3 regions of the Megamonas funiformis genome follow, and region 3 is predicted to be linked to each of the others. Evidence: riboswitches for the same ligand, from Rfam matches in the RefSeq annotation. Region 3 holds a riboswitch; each other region holds the start of a gene.

Evidence for each region. A riboswitch is a leader RNA that binds a small molecule or an ion and turns the genes downstream of it on or off. The one in region 3 is predicted to bind ZMP and ZTP.
Region 1: linked by a shared signal. The riboswitch ahead of GXM21_RS02940 (L-lactate MFS transporter) and the one ahead of GXM21_RS12460 (phosphoribosylaminoimidazolecarboxamide formyltransferase) in region 3 are both predicted to bind ZMP and ZTP.
Region 2: linked by a shared signal. The riboswitch ahead of GXM21_RS02950 (formate--tetrahydrofolate ligase) and the one ahead of GXM21_RS12460 (phosphoribosylaminoimidazolecarboxamide formyltransferase) in region 3 are both predicted to bind ZMP and ZTP.

What each region holds. Positions count from the first base shown of each region.
Region 1 is NZ_CP048627.1:603,541-606,824, forward strand. Features, by position in the region: gene GXM21_RS02930 (ATP-dependent DNA helicase) at 1-456, shown strand, start outside; gene GXM21_RS02935 (hypothetical protein) at 457-711, opposite strand; gene GXM21_RS02940 (L-lactate MFS transporter) at 859-2,100, opposite strand; ZMP/ZTP riboswitch at 2,188-2,273, opposite strand; gene GXM21_RS02945 (MFS transporter) at 2,480-3,284, shown strand, end outside.
Region 2 is NZ_CP048627.1:607,046-610,329, forward strand. Features, by position in the region: gene GXM21_RS02945 (MFS transporter) at 1-159, shown strand, start outside; gene GXM21_RS02950 (formate--tetrahydrofolate ligase) at 231-1,901, opposite strand; ZMP/ZTP riboswitch at 2,017-2,102, opposite strand; gene folD (bifunctional methylenetetrahydrofolate dehydrogenase/methenyltetrahydrofolate cyclohydrolase FolD) at 2,136-3,002, opposite strand; gene GXM21_RS02960 (4-hydroxybenzoate octaprenyltransferase) at 3,020-3,284, opposite strand, start outside.
Region 3 is NZ_CP048627.1:2,506,176-2,509,459, reverse strand. Features, by position in the region: gene GXM21_RS12470 (GntR family transcriptional regulator) at 1-222, shown strand, start outside; gene GXM21_RS12465 (hypothetical protein) at 254-553, opposite strand; gene GXM21_RS12460 (phosphoribosylaminoimidazolecarboxamide formyltransferase) at 778-1,953, opposite strand; ZMP/ZTP riboswitch at 1,995-2,073, opposite strand; gene pfkA (6-phosphofructokinase) at 2,223-3,191, shown strand; gene dhaL (dihydroxyacetone kinase subunit DhaL) at 3,262-3,284, opposite strand, start outside.

The sequences.
Region 1 (3,284 bases), 620 kb from region 3:
AGGCTAAAAGCTTTGAATTTAAATTATACTTTAATTAAACAAAATGAAATATCTTCACAACAACAATTAATTCATAAATTTAAGCAAGATGTAAGTTCTGTGTTACTAGGAACAGGAGTTTTTTGGGAAGGTATAAGCATAGAAGGTATAGCACTTTCGAATTTAATTATTTATAAATTGCCATTCCCACTGCCAGAACCAATCATCAATGAAAAATGTAAACGCAGTAAAAATCCTTTAGAGGAAGTATTGGTTCCAGAAATGATTATTAAATTAAAACAAGGTGTAGGTAGATTAATACGCAATAAAACAGATAAAGGCATAGTATCTATCATTGATTCACGTTTAGGTGATAAATCAAAGGCAAGTTATAAAGAAAAAGTATGGCAAGCTTTGCCGATAAAACAAAGAACAAATAGCTTAAAAGAATTACAAAGTTTTTATGATAATTTATGATTAATAAACAGGAAATTCATCATTATAAAGATAGATAATATCTAGTATAGGTGAATAAAAGCTTATATCTATCATATAGGGACCATTTTTATCTTTATCTAGAGTGCTATTTGTTGGAAGTCCATTGCTTAAATCAACTTTTTTAGAAAAATCTTCATAAAGCGTTTTATCGTATAATTTACTCTTTGATGATTTTTTTATTTCTTGTGTTATTGTAAAATTGGTAGATAAAAATTCATGGAAGAGCTCAGACATAATAAATTAACCTTTCTATAAAAAACATATATTTTTTATTAATGAGATTTAACTATATTGATAGTTAATATTATTTTAGCACATAAATAAAGCCTAGTAGTTAGTTTAATTTTAACTACTAGGCTTTATTTAGAGTGAGTTTTTTTCTTAAGCAATAGTTTTGCTTGAAATGAGTTTTTCTTTTTTAGTTGTTTTTATTTTTAATATTATAGCTATGATGAAGCTGATAATAAATAAAAATGCGAATACATAGAGGCAAAGTGCATAACTTTGAGTTGTTTCACGAATAAAGGATAATAAAAGTGGTCCTGCGATACCAGCCATGCCCCAAGCTGTGAGAATTCTGCCATGAATAGCGCTTAATTGTTTTGTGCCAAATAAATCGCTTAAATAAGCTGGCATACAAGAGAAGCCACCACCATAGCAAGAAACAATGATTAAAACTAATAATTGGAAGAAAAAGGCTTCAGTTGTATTAGCAAGTGCATAGAAAGCAAAAATTTCAATCAAGAAAAATAAAATATAAGTATTTCTACGACCGATATAATCGGAAACGCTAGACCAAGCGATACGACCAAAACCATTGATAAGTCCAATAACGCCAACCATGGAAGCAGCAGCAATTGGGCTCATATGAACTACTTCTTGAGCCATAGGAGAAGCTACAGCTAAAAGACCAATACCACAAGTAATATTAGTGAAGAATATCCACCAAAGTGCATAGAATTTCCAATCGCGAGTAGCTTCAGCTACGCTATATTGTTTTATTTCAACCACAGAATTAGAAGTTTTAACAGTTGTAGGTAAATATTTTTCTACGAATTCTTTTGGTGGAGGAGCGAGATATAAAGAAGAAGCTCCCATGATTAATATATAAGCACAGCCTAAAATGACGAAGTTAGTTACTAAGCCAAAATTGCTAACGAGAATTTGCATGATAGGGCCAGCAATTAAACTTGCAAAACCAAATCCCATGATAGCAAGACCTGTAGCAAATCCACGTCTTTTAGGGAAATATTTTACAAGAGTGGAAACAGGAGTGATATATCCAATACCAAGACCAATACCACCGATTACACCATAGCAGATGTAAAGTAAAATAAGGCTTTGTAGATGAAGAGCTAAAGCTGTACCAAACATACCAATACCAAAGAAGGCAGTGGCAGTAAGTCCACTAATACGAGGGCCATTTTTTTCAACAAATGTTCCTAAAAAACCAGCGGATAAACCTAAAAATAAAATTGCAATAGAAAATGTCCATGTAGTTTCTTGAAGACTAAAGCCCATTTGAGCCATGATTGGCTTAGTGAGTACGCTCCAAGCATAAACACTACCAATACAAATATGAATACCAATTGCGGATAATGCGATAAGCCATCTGTTTTTCATTATATAATCTTCCTTTCGTAAAAATAAAAAATTATAAAATACAAGAAAACTTATGCCTAAAAACAAAAAGACCATCTAGGCAAAAATTTTCTTTGCCCAGACGGTCGACTTTTCTATAGCAATGCGGTTCATGTGGTTAATTCCACTAAAATCCGTCAGTTCCACAGTGCTTATTCAATTGATAGCTTTATTATAACAAATATTTAATCTATGTCAAGAATAAAATTAATTTCATTTATAAATAGTCAATATAGTCAAAATCGTGATTTTTGTAGTTTAAATGATGAATAATGGTTGTAAATACTAGATTTTTTCCTTTGAATAAGTATAATTTATGTTTAAATAAATTTGTATTTTAGAGAAGGTGAAGATTATCTTGATGGCACAAAAAACATATAATACTATGGCTGTCTTAAGTTTAATTTTATTGAGTTTCATTTTAGGAACGAGTGAATTTATAATTGTGGGTATTTTACCTGATATAGCGAAAGACATAAATTGTTCGTTGACTATGGCGGGTAATTTAATTTCAGTTTTTGCTTTTGCTTATGCAATAGGCACACCGTTTATCACAGCAGCAGTTAGTGCTTATAACAGATATTATGTATTATTGATATTAGCAATATGTTTTATCTTAGGAAATTTTTTATGTGCTTTAGCGAGTAATTATTATATTTTAGTATTAGCCAGAATTATAACTGTGATAATTTCAGGAACAATATTATCTATTTCGATGACATTTGCTTCTGAAATAGCGACTGTTCAATATCAACCAAAAGTCATCAGTTGGATTTTTGCAGGTTTTAGTATAGCCTCTGTTTTTGGTGTGCCTATAGGTACGATTATTTGTCAAATATTTAGTTGGCAAATGACTTTTATATTATTATCTGTAGTTAGTATATGTATTTTATTGATGTTGTGGCATTATTTACCAAATGTGGGCAGTGGACAAAAAACAAATTTATGTAATCAATTTATTTTATTGAAAAGTATGCGTATAAATTATGGTATGCTTATTGTAATTTGTGGTGCTGCTGGAAGTTATGTATTTTATACATATCTGACACCGATTTTACAGCAATATATACAAATTCCTATTTCTATGACAAGTTTAGTATTGAGCTTATTTGGCATTAGTACGATTATCAGTAATTTACTTTCAGGAAGAATAGCTAGTTTAGGTG
Region 2 (3,284 bases), 620 kb from region 3:
AATACAGGTATAGCACTAGGCTCAGCTTGTGGTGGAATAATCATAAATTTTGCACCTATGCCTTTTGTTGGTCTAGGTGGTGCGATTTTTGCCATTATCGCTATGATTATCAATCTTAGATTGTTAAAAAATATGACTAAATTTAATAAAAGAGGATAAAATAAACCCCAAAAGTTAATTTAAACAAACTTTTGGGGTTTTGATTTTTAATTAATAATTAACGTAGAAAATTAGAATAAACCAGTAATTTTTCCGTTAATATCGATATCCATATTTTCAGCAGCAGGTTTTTTAGGAAGACCAGGCATTGTTAAGATATTACCTGTTAAGGCTACGATAAAGCCTGCGCCTGCACTAATGCGAAGTTCGCGAACAGTGATTTTAAATCCTGTTGGTGCACCTAATTTGAATTGGTCATCACTTAAGGAATATTGAGTTTTTGCCATGCAGATTGGCATTTTATCAAGACCTTCAGCTTCAAATTCAGCGATAGTTTTTTCTACAGCAGGTGTGTAGTTTACGCCATCAGCACCATAGATTTTTGTAGCGATTGCATTGATTTTATCTTTGATAGAATCATTTACGTCATACATGTATTGGAAGTTAGATGGTTTTTCAGTTGCTTCAATAACTTTTTGAGCAAGGTCGATAGCACCTTCGCCACCTTTTGCCCAAGCTTCGGAAATGCTTACAGAAGCACCCATAGATTCGCAAAGAGCTTTTAATTCTTGAAGTTCATTTTCTGTATCAGTAGGGAAAGCATTTATAGCTACAACGATTGGTAAACCGAATTTTTGAATGTTTTCAATATGTTTAGCAAGGTTAGTCATACCTTTTTTGAGTGCTTCGATATTTTCAGTAGCAAGTTCAGTTTTTGCAAGTCCGCCATGCATTTTTAAAGCGCGAATAGTAGCAACAACTACTATTGCATCAGGTTTAAATCCAGTGAAACGACATTTGATATCAAGGAATTTTTCAGCACCAAGGTCAGCACCAAAACCTGCTTCAGTAACAGTATAATCAGCCATTTTTAAAGCGTATTTAGTAGCCATTACACTATTGCAACCATGAGCGATATTGGCAAAAGGGCCACCATGGATAAGAGCAGGAGTGCCTTCAAGAGTTTGTACAAGGTTTGGTTTAATTGCATCTTTGAATAATAAAGTTAAAGCACCTGTTACATTTAATTCTTCAGCGCGAACAGGACGACCGCTTCTAGTGTAACCAATGATGATATTGCCAAGACGTTTTTTCATGTCTTCAAGGTCAGAAGTCAAACATAAAATAGCCATCATTTCAGATGCAACAGTGATATCAAAACCAGTTTCGCGTGGTACGCCATGAGCTTTACCACCTAAACCACAGATGATATTGCGAAGAGCACGGTCATTTAAATCGACAACGCGTTTCCAAGTGATGCGACGAACATCTAAATCAAGAGCATTGCCCTGTTGGATATGGTTATCGATAACAGCAGCAAGTAAATTGTGAGCAGATGTTATAGCGTGGAAATCGCCAGTGAAATGAAGATTGATATCTTCCATTGGCACTACTTGAGCATAACCACCGCCAGCGGCACCGCCTTTCATACCAAAGCATGGACCTAAGGAAGGTTCACGAAGAGCGATTGCAGTTTTTTTGCCGAGTTTATGAAGAGCATCGCCAAGACCAATGCTAGTAGTTGTTTTACCTTCACCAGCAGGAGTTGGATTAATTGCTGTTACAAGAATAAGTTTACCATTTTCTTTTTGTTGGAGAGTTGTGTTCCAATAGTTTAAAGAAATTTTAGCTTTATATTTTCCGTATAATTCAAGTTCATCTTCTGGAATTTCAAGATGTTGAGCAATTTTACCAATAGGTTCCATAATAGCTTCTTGAGCAATTTGCACGTCTGTTTTCATGTGGTTTAGTACCTCCAATAATTAAACTAATTTGATAGTATTATATATTTTGGAAAAAGGCAATATAAATTTTGCCAAACATATGCTTAGGCAAAAAAAAACGCCTGAGCATATATTATTATGCCCAGACGGTCGACTTTTTGATAATAGTACGGTTCATGTGGTTAATTCCACTAAAATCCGTCAGTTCCATACTATTTATGAAATTATGCTTTTATTATAACAAAGGCAAATTTATTTAGCAAGTTGTAATTTTGCAGCATTGATAGTATTTTGCATGAGCATAGCTATAGTGAGAAGACCTACACCACCAGGTACAGGTGTGATAGCACCAGCTACTTCTACAGCATTATCAAAGTCTACATCACCAACTAATTTTTTAGGTGCAATGCGGTTGATACCAACATCAATTACAGTAGCACCAGGTTTTATCATATCAGCAGTGATAAAATGAGGTCTGCCCACAGCTGCCACTAGAATATCAGCAGAACGACAAATTTCTTTGAGGTTGTGAGTATGTGAATGACAGATAGTAACTGTAGCATTTTGAGCGAGTAATAATTGTCCCATAGGTTTACCCACAATATTACTGCGACCAACGATAACAGCATGTGCGCCATCTATATTGATTTTAGCAGATTGAAGCATTTTTAAACAACCATATGGAGTACAAGGTATCATACCATCGTCTTGTCCAATCATCAATTTACCAACATTAACAGGGTGGAAGCCATCAACATCTTTTAATGGGCAAATAGCATTTAAAATATCTGCTTCTTCTTTAGTAATAGCTTCTGGAAGTGGTAATTGAACTAAAATACCATGAATTTCTTGGCGGTAATTTAATTCATCAATTTTGGCGATGAGTTGTTCTTTTGTTGTATCAGCAGGCATGCTTATAACTTCAGAATAGATACCAACTTCTTCGCAAGTACGATGTTTATTATTTACGTAAACTTTAGAAGCTGGATTTTCACCAACGATAATTACAGCAAGACCAGGAGTGATATTATATTGTTCTTTTAAAGCTAAAACTTGTTTTTTTGCTTCTTCTTTAAATTCACTAGCAAATATTTTTCCGGATAAAATTTGTGCACTCAAAAATAACACCTTCTTTATTAACTTAAAATATCGATTAATGTAAATACAAAAATGACAATAGAAACAATGCCATTGCGCATGAAATAAACTTGAGTTAAACGACTGAAATCATATGGAGTGATGAGGCTATGTTGATAAATTAATGTCAAGATAGCTATTAATACACCAATATAATAGATAAACGATAAATCAAAATAGATTCCAGCACCGATAAAACATAAAATAGAAATAAAATGGAAAAAAGCTGCTATTTTATGAGCATTAGCTACACCAAATTGTGTT
Region 3 (3,284 bases):
TATAATATAGAGATTGCTCATATTAATCGTCAAATTCATGCAACAGTTGCTGACCCTTATTTATCTGATTTATTGGGTATTATGGAAAATGCTCCATTATTATATATAACAACGGTTGCATATAATCAAAATGATATTCCATTTGAATATTCATTAGCATCTTATCGAGCAGATATGTATAAAATGAATGTAGATTTATATAAAGATAAGTATTATAAATAAAAAAATGGCACTAACATAGTTAGTGCCATTTTTATAATCCTGTCCCTATAGAAATAAGACGATAATAATCTTTTTCTTTAATAAGTTGCATATAATTTGATTTATTAATAATCCAATTATTTTCTTGTTTAGTCCCATTACCAGGCAACCAAAAATCGTCATCACCTGACTGAATAGAAAATACTACAGAATATATAGTTGGTTCATTAGGTACACTATATACAGAGATATCTTTATAATCAAAGATTTTACCATTAGCAAAAAGACTTTTATTTTTATGATAAGATAGTTCTTGTTTGACAATAGTATAAACAATTTCTTTATCAGTCATGTGGATAGTTTCTTTTATTGGTAATGTATCTGGATAAGATGTAATTGGTGAATGACTAGAATAATATAAATTTAGACTAATAAGTGTAAGTAAAATCAAATATATTTTTAATGAGTTTGTTTTTTTATATAATTTAAGAAAAAATATACAAAAAATACTTATTAAAATCAAAATACATATTGAATAAAAAAGATTAATATTCATTATAATTCTATTTATAGAAATTAATGATGGAATAAACGAATTCCAACGAATGCCATTGCCATATTGTATTTATCACAAGTTTCAATAACATTATCATCACGAATAGAACCACCGCTTTGAGCGACAAATTCTACGCCAGATTTATGAGCACGTTCAATGTTATCGCCGAATGGGAAGAATGCATCAGAGCCAAGAGCTACGCCTTTTACTTGAGCGAGCCAAGCATCTTTTTCTTCTTTAGTGAATACTGGAGGTTTTTCAGTGAATACGCGTTTCCAATCGTCGCCACCGAGTAAATCCATATATTCATCAGAGATATATACATCAATTGCATTATCGCGGTCTGGACGGCGAACATCTGGTTTAAATGGTAAGTTTAATACTTGAGGTGCTTGACGTAAATGCCAGATATCTGCTTTATTACCAGCAAGACGAGTGCAATGTACACGGGATTGCTGACCAGCACCGATACCGATAGCCTGTCCGTCTTTAGCATAGCATACGGAATTGGATTGAGTGTATTTCAATGTGATTAAAGCGATAAGTAAATCACGTTTTGCTTCATCTGTGATATTTTTATTTTTTGTAGGAATGTTATTGAATAATTCTTCAGTGATTTTAATATCATTGCGTTTTTGTTCAAAAGTAACGCCAAAAACTTCTTTTGTTTCAAGTTCAGGTGCTTTGTAATCAGGGTTCATCTGAATTACAAGATAGTTACCTTTACGTTTTGTTTTTAAGATTTCTAAAGCTTCAGCACTGTAAGATGGAGCAATAACACCATCGGATACTTCACGGGCTAAGAAACGAGCTGTAGCAGCATCACATTCATCGGAAAGTGCAGCAAAATCTCCATAAGAAGACATGCGGTCAGCACCACGAGCGCGAATATATGCTGTAGCCATAGGTGTGAGTTCGATACCTTCAACGAAATACATTTTTTTCAATGTTTCAGATAAAGGAACAGCAACAGCTGCACCAGCAGGGCTTACATGTTTAAAAGATGCAGCAGATGGAAGACCTGTAGCTTCTCTTAATTCACGAACTAATTGCCAACTGTTAAAGGCATCTAAAAGATTAATATAACCTGGACGTCCATTTAAAACTGTGAATGGTAAATCTTGTCCATCTTTCATAAAAACGCGAGCAGGTTTTTGATTAGGGTTACATCCGTATTTTAATTCCATAGAATTCATTTACGATATTCCTCCTGTAAAATAAATATAATACTATTAGATTTTGTTGCCCAGACGGTCGGCTGTATAAATCTGTGCTTCATGTGGTTAATTCCACTTCCGTCAGTTACACAGATTGTTAACTAAAATTTATCATTTTAGAGTATGAGTTGTCAAGCTAAGCAATAATATTTGGAGATTTTGTTTTTTTAGGGATTTTTACAAGGATATTAGTTATTATTTAGCGAATAAAATATATAAATGCTTTTAATTTTTGAGGAGGTTTTTTTATGTCAGTAGAAAATATTGCTGTATTGACAAGTGGTACAGATGCACCAGGAATGAATGCGGCTATTAGAGCTGTAGTGAGAACTGCGATTAATAATAACGTGCGTATATGGGGCGTTTATGATGGATATAGAGGCTTAGTTGATGATAATATGGAAGAATTAACTTCTATATCTGTAGCCGATATTATTCAGCGTGGTGGTACTTTCTTGGGTACAAGTTTTTGTAAGCGTTTCCGTACAAAAGAAGGTCGTCAATTAGCTTATGAAAATCTAAAAAAACATAATATTGATGCTTTGATTGTTATCGGTGGTGATGGTAGCTTACGTGGAGCAGAAGAATTTGAACGTGAAACAGGATTTTCTGTAATTGGTATTCCAGCTACTATTGAAAATGATATTTGGGGAACAGATTATGCTATTGGTACAGATACTGCTGTAAATACTATTTTACAGGCAATCAACGAAATTCGTGATACTGCAAAAGCACATCGTCGTACATTTATTATTGAAGTAATGGGCAATAAATGTGGTTGGCTTGCTACATATTCAGCCGTTGCTGGTGGCGGAAATATGGTTATAGTACCAGAAGAAGAATTTGATAAGGAAAAAATTATCAATAAAGTACAAAAATTACATGATGGTGGTAAATCTTATTTAGTAATTTTGGCTTCTGAAGGTACTGGCAATATGCAAGAGTTAGTAAAAGAATTAGAAGCTAGAACAGGAATTTCCACACGCTTGACTGTTTTAGGTTTAGTTCAACGTGGTGGTTCACCAACAGCTAATGACCGTGTATTTGCAAGTGTATTAGGCGAACAAGCAACACTTGCAGCTGTTTCTGGACTTCATAATATTGTTTTTGGTATGCAACGTGGAAATATTGTTTGCATTGATTTACGTGATGCAATCACTAATAAAAAAGAATACCCAGAAGATTTAAGACATTTAGCAGAAGTGATTTCTTTATAATAAGAAAAATAAGAAAGTCTAGAAATAACTTATATAAGTTATTTCTAGACTTTTTTTAGAAGAAAAGGTTTTAAAATGATTTAGCAATACCAC